2 regions of the Pseudomonas edaphica genome follow, and region 2 is predicted to be linked to the other one. Evidence: predicted binding sites of a transcription regulator. Region 2 holds the regulator's gene; the other holds the start of a gene.
What was found. The regulator FliA, encoded in region 2, starts transcription of late flagellar genes. The targets are predictions, from matches to a motif close to CTAAAGTTTNNNNNNNNNNNGCCGNTAA.

Region 1 (5,726 bases), 2.1 Mb from region 2:
GAGCATCAGATTGCGGTGTGTGAAGACGCAATGAACCGAAAGTTCGACGCTCACAAAACACCGAAAGCTGTCACATACCCAATTTGCTGAAGCGAAGCCAACTGGCTACGACTCAGTACCCGAATTTCTTGACGACCATAGAGCATTGGAACCACCTGATCCCATCCCGAACTCAGTAGTGAAACGATGCATCGCCGATGGTAGTGTGGGGTTTCCCCATGTGAGAGTAGGTCATCGTCAAGATTAAATTCCGAAACCCCTGATTGCTAACGCAATCAGGGGTTTTGTTTATGTAGAAGTCCATGAATTTCACCGGCACGTTGCAAGCGCAACGGACTGGTACACAGAATTTCTTGACGACCATAGAGCATTGGAACCACCTGATCCCATCCCGAACTCAGCAGTGAAACGATGCATCGCCGATGGTAGTGTGGGGTTTCCCCATGTGAGAGTAGGTCATCGTCAAGATTAAATTCCAAAACCCCTGTCTGCTAACGCAGACAGGGGTTTTGTCGTTTAGGGGGGATGATAATGCCCCGGCTGCAGATCGCCCACATATACGTCTGGGCCGGACAAAGGCAACCTGACGACACCCACAAAAAAGCCGGCACCAGGAATCAGGCGCCGGCTTGTTAGAAGCTTTAACGGATCAGAACTGATAGCTGACCGTCGCACTGACATTACGCTCTTCACCCAGATAGCAAAAGTTCAGGCTGGCACAGGACGCCACATAGCTCTCATTGGTCAGGTTGTTGGCATTGAGCCTTACATCCACACCCTTCAAGCCCACCTTGCCCAAGTCGTATCCTCCTGAAGCGTCAAACAACGTATGGTAGGAGGAGTCTGGTGAGTCGTTGAGAAAGCGCACAGTCATGATCAAGGTCCGTAGAGGCCGGTCAAGGCAGATAAAGAGGCTTACTGTCTAAGCCGTACTCACGGAAAAAGCCGCCAACAAAAACTGAAAAAGTCAGGCCAGGCGTTCCAGGCTCACCCACCAACGTGTGCGATAGCGCACTTGAACTGGCAGTGTTTGCGCAACGATCGCCAGCAACTTGTCGGTGTCGTCCAAGCGGAAAACCCCTGATAGCCGCAAGTCGCCGATATCCGCCGCACAGCCCAGGTAACCCTGACGGGAGCGCTCCACTTCCGACACCAAGTCAGCCAGGCGCATGTCTCGCGTCACAATCAGCCCATCGGCCGTCTGCGGTGAATGGATGGCCACATTGCCGCTGACCACGCCTTGCTGTCTTGGCGCACGGTAAAACGCCCATCGATGCCTTCGAGCAAGCCGTGGCGAGTGTGTACCAGCAAAGGTGCTGACGATGGCGAACCGCAGGTCACCAGGATTTCCCCGCGCACCAATGTGATCAGGCGCTGTTGCGGATTGAAGGTGAGGTTCACCGTACTGTCGGAGTTGAGTTGCAGGCGTGTGCCGTCCGGAAATTGCTCGCTGCGCCGCTCGCCGGTGGCGGTTGCGAAATCGGAGGTCCAGCGCTGCCAGCCGGTCATGCCCCGGCTTATCCACGCCGCGGACCCCATCAACACCACACTCGACAACACCTTCAGTGCCCGTCGTCGGCCTAAGCTCCAGTGCCGCATGCGCCCCAGGAATCGCCGCCATTGCCCAAGCGACTGCGCAGACAAGTGTTGAGCCAGTTGTGGTGGGTGCTGTAAAGCGTGTGTACAACCCTTTCGCACGCAATGTAGTCAGTAGAGGGCATTCACACAGGCCTGGCCAAGCGCCACAAATGACAATTAGTCGCATTGTCGCGAGGGCAGAAAAAATTTGCAGCGCCGAACCCTGAGCGTCTACCGCTGGTCGGTTTCCTACTCAAAATCAGGATGCTTCTCACAAATCTCTAAGATTTCTCCTGAAGTGGCCGAAAGCCTGACGAGCCATGCGTGCACCGAAATAGAGCGGCCGAAGAGTCCGCCTATCCCGTTACATGGAATGTTCCACTCGGCACGCTCACCCCCCTTTGGCAAAAGAAGTCGATGAAATGAATCTCAAGTTCAGTCATAAAATTCTACTGGCCGCGTCAGGCGTCGTGGTTCTGGCCTTCGCGCTATTTACCCTCTACAACGATTACCTGCAGCGCAGCACCATCAAACAAAACCTTGAGTCGTCCATTCAACAATCGGGCGAACTCACGGCCAGCAGCGTGCAGAACTGGCTCAGTGGCCGCATCCTGGTCCTCGAAAACCTGGCGCAAAACGTTGCTCACCAGGGCAGCGGTGCTGAGCTGCCAGGGCTGGTCGACCAGCCCGCGCTCACCTCGAACTTCCAGTTCACCTATGTCGGCCAAACCAACGGCGTATTTACGCAGCGCCCTGACGCCAAGATGCCCGACGATTACGACCCTCGTCAGCGCCCTTGGTACAAGCAGGCGGTCGCGGCCGATAAAACCATGCTCACTCCGCCTTATATGGCGGCGGTTGGCGGGCAAATCGTGACCATCGCCCTGCCGGTCAAAAAGAACGGCGAACTGCTCGGCGTAGTCGGCGGTGACCTGAGTCTGCAAACCCTGGTGAAGATCATCAATTCGGTGGACTTCGGGGGTATTGGCCATGCGTTCCTGGTCAGCGCCGATGGCCAGGTCATCGTCAGTCCTGACCAGGACCAGGTGATGAAGAACCTCAAGGACATCTACCCGGGCACCAGCCTGCGTATCGAGAAGGTCAGCCAGGACGTTGTGCTCAACGGCCAGGACCGTATTCTGTCATTTACCCCGATCAGCGGTTTGCCGGGCGCGGATTGGTACATCGGCCTGTCGATCGACAAAGACAAAGCCTACGCACCACTCAGTAAATTCCGTACATCGGCACTGATCGCCATGTTGATCGCCGTAGTGGCCATCGCCGTACTGCTCAGCCTGCTGATTCAAGTGCTGTTGCGCCCGCTGACCACTATGGGCGTGGCCATGCAGGACATCGCCCAGGGCGAAGGCGATTTGACCCGCCGCCTGGACGTGACCAGCAAAGATGAGTTCGGCGAAGTGGGCAGTGCGTTCAACCAGTTCGTCGAGCGCATCCATGCCTCGATTTCCGAAGTGTCTTCGGCTACGCGTCAGGTGCACGACCTGTCACAGCGCGTCATGGCGTCCTCCAACGCTTCGATCATCGGCTCGGACGAGCAAAGCGCGCGCACCAACAGCGTGGCAGCCGCCATCAACGAGCTGGGCGCCGCCACCCAGGAAATCGCCCGCAACGCAGCCGATGCATCGCAACATGCCAGCGGTGCCAGCGAGCAAGCAGATGACGGGCGCAAGGTGGTGGAGCAAACCATCCTGGCCATGTCGGAACTGTCGCAAAAGATCAGCTTGTCCTGTACGCAGATCGAAACCCTCAACGCCAGCACCGATAACATTGGGCACATCCTGGATGTGATCAAAGGCATCTCTCAGCAAACCAACTTGCTGGCGCTCAACGCGGCGATCGAGGCTGCGCGTGCCGGTGAAGCCGGGCGCGGATTTGCCGTGGTTGCCGATGAAGTGCGCAACCTGGCGCACCGTACCCAGGAATCGGCCGAAGAGATCCACAAGATGATCACTTCGCTGCAAGTGGGCTCGCGTGAAGCCGTGACTACTATGAACGCCAGCCAGGTCTCCAGCGAAGAAAGCGTTGAAGTGGCCAACCAGGCGGGTGAGCGCCTGGTCAGCGTGACGCAGCGAATCGTCGAGATCGATGGCATGAACCAATCGGTTGCGGCGGCTACCGAAGAGCAGACCGCAGTGGTTGAAACCCTCAACGTTGATATCAACCAGATCAATCTGTTGAACCAGCAAGGTGTCGTCAACCTCAACGAAACGCTCAAGGACTGCGATGCGTTGTCGCAGCAGGCCAGTCGATTGAAGCAACTGGTCGACAGCTTCAAGATCTGACCCGACTTGGCAGGAGCGAGGCCTCTCGCTCCTGCTGATCAGTCGAACATCCGGCGCACATTCTCCAAGGCGCTGTCGGCAAAAGCCTGCGCAAACTGCTCGAACGCCGCCTGCGGTGTATCAACCGGTTCGCCAATCAGCGTCCAGGTCGCCCTGGCGTGTTTGGCGCCAAGTGCTTCCACACGCATGGCGGCCCATAGCCGCGCGACCCCCAAGGTGTTGTAGAGGGTGGTCCACGTCATGCACATCGCTTCGTCGTCACGGCTGTTGAGTTGCTCAACGACGCGATGCCCATCATGGAAAAATTTGGTGCGTAATGCGCCTACGCCGGTTCCCGTCATTTCGATGTGCGACAGGGCAGGAATGAAGGCATCAAAGCCTGCAAAATTTCCCACCACACTCCACAGGCTTGCGGCATCGCACGCGACGTCAACACACGCTATCAGCGGCGCGCCATTCGGGTTACGGATCAATGTATCGGGTTGCAGCGGTTCCATAAGGAGTCCTGTCAAAGAAAGCCAATGGCCTTGAGGTGGTCGCAGCCTTTGCGCAACAGCGCAGGGTCCTTTCGCGGGTACTGTTCGCCCATCGCTGCCACACCCTGGCGTGCGTTGTCGTGACAAATCATCGAGACGTCGCTGATATCTTCCGCGAGGTCATCCAGGTAAAAACCCAGTACGCCAAACAGCGCGTTATCAGGCCCCACCGTTGGCAGCATCTTTTGCCACTGCGCGACGCTCACCCGTTCGAAAAGATGGCCGGCCTGGCTGAACGCATCCAGGTAATGGTCCCAGCTCAAAGGCTGCGGGTTATGCAGGTTGAAGACGTTTCGCCGTGCCGCGAATTGACCGCAGTGAAACGCGACGAAACGTGCGAGAAAGTCCACCGGCATCAAGTCAAAATTCACTTCCAGGCTGGGCGCGAGGCCCAACTGCAGCGACCCCTTGAGCATCAGCATCAGGCGGTTGTTTTGCGGCTGGCAAACACCGTTGTGGCTGTTGAACGCAATATTCCCCGGTCGATGAATATTCACCCAGGCACCTTGTTCGACCGCACGCCCCAGCAGCCGCTCGGCAACCCACTTGGAAAGGTTGTAGCCATTCTTGAGGTAGAGCGGCAACGTGGCCACGGCCGGTGCTTCGAGGATGTGACCCTGAGCGTCGATGCTGCTGCAGGCTGACAGCGTCGAGATGAAGTTGAAGACTTTCTTGCTGTGGGTTTCACACAGGCGCAGGCACTCAAGCACGGGTTCGACGTTATCCCGGGCGAGTGAGGCATAGTCCAGCACATGGTTGACCCTGGCTGCGTTGTGCACCAACACACCATGGTTACGGGCGAGGTGGTCATAGACATCGCAGGCCAGGCCCAGACGAGGCTGGCTCATGTCAGCGGCATAAACCTGCACACGGCTCAGGTCCAGATGCTCCAGGTGGTACTCGCGCAGTGCCTGTGCAAACCGCGCTGGCGCCGAGTGCCCCGGGCGTTCACGCACCAGGCATGCCACCTCCCGTGCTCCACCCGCCAACAACGCTTCGACCAGATGCACACCCACGAAGCTGTTTGCACCCGTGACGATCACCTTGCGCGGATCCCCAGCGGACCTCTCTGGCAGGATTTCTACATTCAGCGCCTGGCATGCGTCCTTTTCCATCTGGCATGACGGTGTGTAAGACGGTGCGGCGTCTTCCATCAGCAAGGCAAGCGAACGAATCGTCGGTGCTTCAAAAAAACGGTTCAAAGAAAGGCTGCGGCCAAACTGTTCGCGCAATCGCAGCAGCAAGGTCGACAGCAAGATGGAATGGCCGCCCAGATTGAAAAAACTCTCATCAATGCAAAGATCAACGC
Region 2 (5,726 bases):
CGGCCTGGAAGTCGGCTACCGCCTGATTCCGCTGGTGGACCGCAACCAGGGTGGCCAACTGCTCGCGCGGATCAAGGGTGTGCGCAAGAAGCTGTCCCAGGACCTGGGCTTCTTGATGCCCACCGTGCACATCCGCGACAACCTTGATTTGGCCCCCAGCGCCTACCGCCTGACCCTGATGGGCGTGATCCTGGCCGAAGCCGAGATCTACCCGGATCGTGAGTTGGCGATCAACCCTGGCCAGGTGTTCGGCACGCTTAATGGCATTACCGCCAAAGATCCGGCTTTTGGCCTGGAAGCGGTATGGATCGAAGTCAGCCAGCGCAGCCAGGCACAATCGCTCGGTTACACCGTGGTCGACGCCAGCACCGTGGTCGCTACCCACCTCAACCAGATCCTCTACAAGCACTCCCATGAGCTGATCGGCCACGAGGAAGTCCAGCAATTGATGGGTTTGCTGGCCAAAGCCTCGCCGAAACTGGCCGAAGAACTGGTACCCGGCGTGCTGTCGCTGTCGCAGTTGCTCAAGGTGCTGCAAGCCTTGCTCGCCGAACAGGTGCCGGTGCGCGACATTCGCAGCATTGCCGAGGCCATCGCCAACAATGCCGCCAAGAGTCAAGATACTGCCGCTTTGGTGGCCGCGGTGCGTGTCGGGTTGTCCCGCGCCATCGTGCAAAGCATTGTAGGCATTGAGTCTGAGCTGCCTGTGATCACCTTGGAACCAAGGTTGGAACAAATATTGCTCAATAGTATTCAGAAGGCCGGACTTGGCCAGGAAGAGGGCGTTCTGCTGGAGCCAAGCATGGCTGAGAAACTGCAGCGTTCGTTGATCGAAGCCGCCCAGCGTCAGGAAATGGCGGGCCACCCGGTGATTCTGCTGGTGGCAGGCCCGGTTCGAGCGATGTTGTCGCGGTTTGGTCGCCTGGCAGTTCCGAATTTGCACGTTTTGGCTTATCAGGAAATTCCTGACAATAAGCAAGTGACTATCGTCGCGACAGTAGGGCCCAACGGCTGAGGTAGTGGGTTATGCAAGTTAAGCGTTTTTTCGCCGCCGATATGCGTCAGGCCATGAAACTGGTACGTGATGAGCTGGGCGCCGATGCCGCGATTATTGGAAACCGTCGCATTGCCGGCGGTGTCGAGCTGACGGCTGCCCTGGATTACACCCCGTCGGCGCTGGCGCCGCGCGTGCCGAACATGGAACTCGAAGACGAACTGCGCAAGACCGCTTCGCGCATTGTCTCGGCCCAGGCTGAATTGAGCATGCGTGGCGACAGCGATGCCAGCACCAATCGCCAATTGTTCGCCGGCCTGCCGCTGACCGCCGCCGAGCCGTTGGTAGAACCGACCTTCAAAGAACCGCCTCGTCCTGCAGCGCCAGCCCCGGCCGCCGCTGTCGACCAGCGCGCGCTCGACTCGATGCGTTTTGAACTCAATGGCCTGCGTGAGCTGCTCGAAGTGCAGTTGGGCTCGCTGGCGTGGACGCAACTGCAAGGCAGTAAACCGCACCAGGCCAACCTGTGGCGTCGCCTGCAACGCATCGGCCTGTCCGGCCCGTTGTCGCGCGATTTGCTTGCACTGACGGCTGAAGTCGAAGAGCCGCGCCAAGCCTGGCGCATGTTGCTGGCGCACCTGGCGCGCATGATCGCCACGCCGGAAATCGAACCGCTGGAAGAGGGCGGTGTGATTGCCATGGTCGGCCCCGCCGGCATGGGCAAGACCACCACCCTGGCCAAGCTGGCCGCGCGTTATGTGCTCAAGTACGGCGCGCAGAACATCGCGCTGGTGAGCATGGACAGCTATCGCATCGGCGCCCAGGAGCAGCTCAAGACCTTGGGCCGCATCCTCAATGTGACAGTGACCCACGTCGACCCGGGCCAGTCCCTGGCCAATGCGCTCGACCCGCTGCTGCGCAAGCGCGTGGTGTTGATCGACACGGCCGGCCTGCAAGCCAGCGATCCGGCACTGCGCATGCAGCTTGAAAGCCTGGCCGGGCGTGGCATCAAGTCGAAAAATTACCTGGTGCTTGCAACCACCAGCCAGAAACAGGTTCTTACCGCTGCCTACCACAGCTACAAACGCTGTGGCCTGGCCGGTTGCATTCTCACCAAGCTCGACGAAACCGCGAGCCTGGGCGAGGTGTTGAGCCTGGCGATCAGTCATGAGTTACCGGTTGCCTACCTGACCGACGGGCCGCGGATCCCGGATGATTTGCATCTGCCGCGCCGTCATCAGTTGGTCAGCCGTGCTGTCAGCGTGCAAATGCAAGAAGAGCCTAGCGAGGAAGCGATGGCCGATATGTTCGCCGACCTTTACCACAACCCGGCTAAGCGGGTGGGGTGAGGCAGGATGAACACCGTGAAATGTATCTACATCGATGGTCTGCAAGCGATTCACGCGGCCAAGCCATGTAGCCTGCGTCTAAGCAAGACAAGGTAAAGAAATAAAATGGGCAGCATGCATCCCGTACAGGTGATCGCGGTGACCGGCGGCAAAGGTGGCGTCGGGAAAACTAACGTGTCAGTGAATTTGTCCCTGGCCCTGGCAGAGCTTGGCCGTCGCGTCATGCTGCTGGATGCTGACCTGGGCCTGGCGAACGTGGACGTTCTGCTGGGGCTGACACCCAAACACACCCTTGCCGATGTGATCGAAGGCCGTTGTGAGCTGCGCGATGTGCTGCTGCAAGGCCCCGGTGGCATTCGCATCGTGCCGGCTGCCTCAGGCACCCAGAGCATGGTGCACCTGAGCCCGGCGCAGCATGCCGGCCTGATTCAGGCGTTCAGCGACATCGGCGACAACCTCGATGTGCTGGTGATCGACACCGCCGCCGGGATCGGCGAGTCCGTGGTCAGCTTCGTGCGCGCAGCCCAGGAAGTGCTGCTGGTGGTGTGCGACGAACCCACGTCGATCACCGACGCCTATGCCCTGATCAAACTGCTTAACCGTGACTACGGCATGAACCGCTTCCGCGTGCTGGCCAACATGGCCCAAAGCCCGCAGGAAGGGCGAAATCTGTTTGCCAAGTTGACCAAGGTCACGGATCGCTTCCTCGATGTCGCCTTACAATACGTGGGCGCAGTTCCTTATGACGAGTGTGTGCGCAAGGCTGTGCAAAAGCAGCGTGCAGTCTATGAAGCGTTCCCTCGTTCGAAGTGCGCATTGGCGTTCAAGGCTATTGCTCAGAAGGTCGATACTTGGCCGTTGCCTGCCAACCCTCGGGGGCATCTGGAGTTTTTCGTCGAGCGATTGGTGCATCAGACGAGCGCGGGACCTGTGCTATGACATCCAGCGGCTACAACCTTTACAAAAAGTCGGCACGTGACAGTCAGGGCGAACTGATCGAGCGCTATGCGCCCTTGGTCAAGCGCATTGCCTATCACTTGCTGGCACGCCTGCCTGCCAGTGTGCAGGTTGAGGACTTGATCCAGGCCGGCATGATCGGCCTGCTCGAAGTGTCGACCAAATACGACGCGAGCAAGGGCGCGAGTTTCGAGACGTATGCGGGTATTCGCATACGCGGTGCGATGCTCGATGAAGTGCGTAAAGGGGATTGGGCGCCGCGTTCGGTACATCGCAATACGCGTATGGTCAGTGACGCAATTCGTGCAATTGAAGCAAAAACCGGTCGTGACGCTAAAGATCATGAAGTTGCGGCCGAACTCCAATTGAGTCTCGACGATTACTACGGGATTTTGAACGATACCTTGGGCAGCCGCCTGTTCAGTTTCGACGACCTTTTGCAGGACGGCGAACACGAAGGGCTGCACGAGGACGGCGCGAGTGCACATCTGGAACCGTCGCGCGACCTGGAAGACGAACGTTTCCAGAGCGCGTTGGCGGAGGCGATTGCCAATTTGCCGGAGCGTGAGCGACTGGTGTTGGCGCTGTACTACGACGAAGAGCTGAACCTCAAGGAAATCGGTGAGGTCCTGGGGGTCAGCGAATCGCGTGTCAGCCAGCTGCATAGCCAGTGCGCCGCCCGCTTGCGGGGGCGATTGGGAGAGTGGCGCGCGCGCTGACAGGCAGTGTGGGGACACTGCAGACGCTACCGCAAAGGCTCTACGCTTTTGCGGGTTCGTGCCGTGGTGCCCTGGGCAGTCCTTTTTGTGTAACGCCTGTTGATTGAAATGGCGCGTCCAGGTGCTGGGCGCGTTTAAGACTGCTTGGAGGTCGAATTGGACAAGAACATGAAAATCCTCATCGTTGATGACTTCTCAACGATGCGGCGGATCATAAAAAACCTGTTGCGTGACCTTGGGTTCACCAACACGGTCGAGGCGGATGACGGCCTGACGGCGATTCCGATCCTCAACAGCGGGAGCATCGACTTTCTGGTAACCGACTGGAACATGCCGGGCATGACCGGTATCGACTTGCTGCGTCACGTGCGCGCCGATGAAAAACTGCGCAGCTTGCCTGTGTTGATGGTGACCGCCGAAGCCAAGCGTGAACAGATCATCGAAGCCGCCCAGGCCGGGGTTAACGGTTACGTGGTCAAGCCATTCACTGCATTGGCCTTGAAAGAGAAGATCGAAAAAATCTTCGAACGCATCCACGGCTGATGTCACCACGGGGGAGCTATGGAGCATAAAGAAACGTCACAGGGCGATTTTGAATCGACCCTGAAAAAGCATGCTCACCAGTTGGTCGACAGCCTTGAAAAAGGCCAGTTCGGCGACGCGGTGCAGTTGATCCATGAGCTTAACCAGACCCGTGACCGCGGCCTGTATCAGGAAGTGGGCAAGCTCACACGCGAGCTGCACAGTGCAATCGTCAATTTTCAGATTGACCCGCACATGCCCCAGGCCGAAGAAATCTCGCAGATCACCGATGCCACCGAACGCCTGTCCTATGTGGTCCGGCTGACTGAGGCGGCGGCCAACCGCACCATGGACCTGGTGGAAAACGCCACGCCCTTGGTCAATGGCATGGCCACCGAAGCTCAGGCGCTCAGCGTTGACTGGGGCCGCTTCATGCGCCGGGAAGTGGGGGCTGAGGAGTTTCGTGAGTTGGCGCGTCGGGTCGAGGCTTTTCTGTCGCGCACCGAACAGGAAAACCGCACGGTGGCCAGCAACCTCAATGACATTCTGCTGGCCCAGGATTACCAGGACCTCACCGGTCAAGTGATCAAGCGCGTGACCCAACTGGTCACCGAAGTGGAAAGCAACTTGCTCAAATTGGTGCTGATGGCCGGCCAGGTCGACCGTTTTGCCGGCATCGAACATGACCGCGCAGCGATCCTCTCGGAAAAAGATCCACAAAAACATCTCGCCAAGGGTGAAGGTCCGCAGATTCATGCCGATAAACGTGAAGACGTTGTGTCAGGTCAGGATGACGTAGATGACCTGTTATCCAGTTTAGGCTTCTAAGGAGCACCCACATGAGCTTCGGCGCCGATGAAGAAATCCTTCAGGATTTCCTTGTAGAGGCCGGCGAAATTTTAGAGCAACTGTCCGAACAACTGGTCGAGCTGGAAAGCCGACCGGATGATGCGAACCTGCTCAATGCAATTTTTCGCGGTTTTCACACTGTAAAAGGGGGCGCCGGCTTCCTCCAGCTCCATGAGCTGGTGGAGTGCTGTCACATCGCCGAGAACGTGTTCGACATCCTGCGCAAGGGTGAGCGTCACGTCGACTCGGAACTGATGGACGTGATTCTCGAAGCATTGGATGCGGTCAACGGCATGTTCAGCGAGGTGCGCGAGCGTGCGCCGATCACGGCCGCCA

Region 1: ACQY47_RS13970 (methyl-accepting chemotaxis protein) is a predicted target of FliA. The motif match lies at 1,860-1,887, and genes of this name have one in related genera.

The regions. Positions count from the first base shown of each region.
Region 1 covers NZ_OZ255725.1:3,109,144-3,114,869, reverse strand. Annotated here, with positions in the region: rRNA gene rrf (5S ribosomal RNA) at 128-243, shown strand; rRNA gene rrf (5S ribosomal RNA) at 353-468, shown strand; partial or broken gene ACQY47_RS13980 (hypothetical protein) at 650-832, opposite strand; partial or broken gene ACQY47_RS13975 (FecR domain-containing protein) at 968-1,584, opposite strand; gene ACQY47_RS13970 (methyl-accepting chemotaxis protein) at 2,001-3,881, shown strand; gene ACQY47_RS13965 (SRPBCC family protein) at 3,920-4,378, opposite strand; gene ACQY47_RS13960 (amino acid adenylation domain-containing protein) at 4,390-5,726, opposite strand, start outside.
Region 2 covers NZ_OZ255725.1:5,183,099-5,188,824, forward strand. Annotated here, with positions in the region: gene flhA (flagellar biosynthesis protein FlhA) at 1-1,015, shown strand, start outside; gene flhF (flagellar biosynthesis protein FlhF) at 1,027-2,343, shown strand; gene fleN (flagellar synthesis regulator FleN) at 2,449-3,282, shown strand; gene fliA (RNA polymerase sigma factor FliA) at 3,279-4,019, shown strand; gene ACQY47_RS23705 (chemotaxis response regulator CheY) at 4,188-4,562, shown strand; gene ACQY47_RS23710 (protein phosphatase CheZ) at 4,581-5,369, shown strand; gene ACQY47_RS23715 (chemotaxis protein CheA) at 5,381-5,726, shown strand, end outside.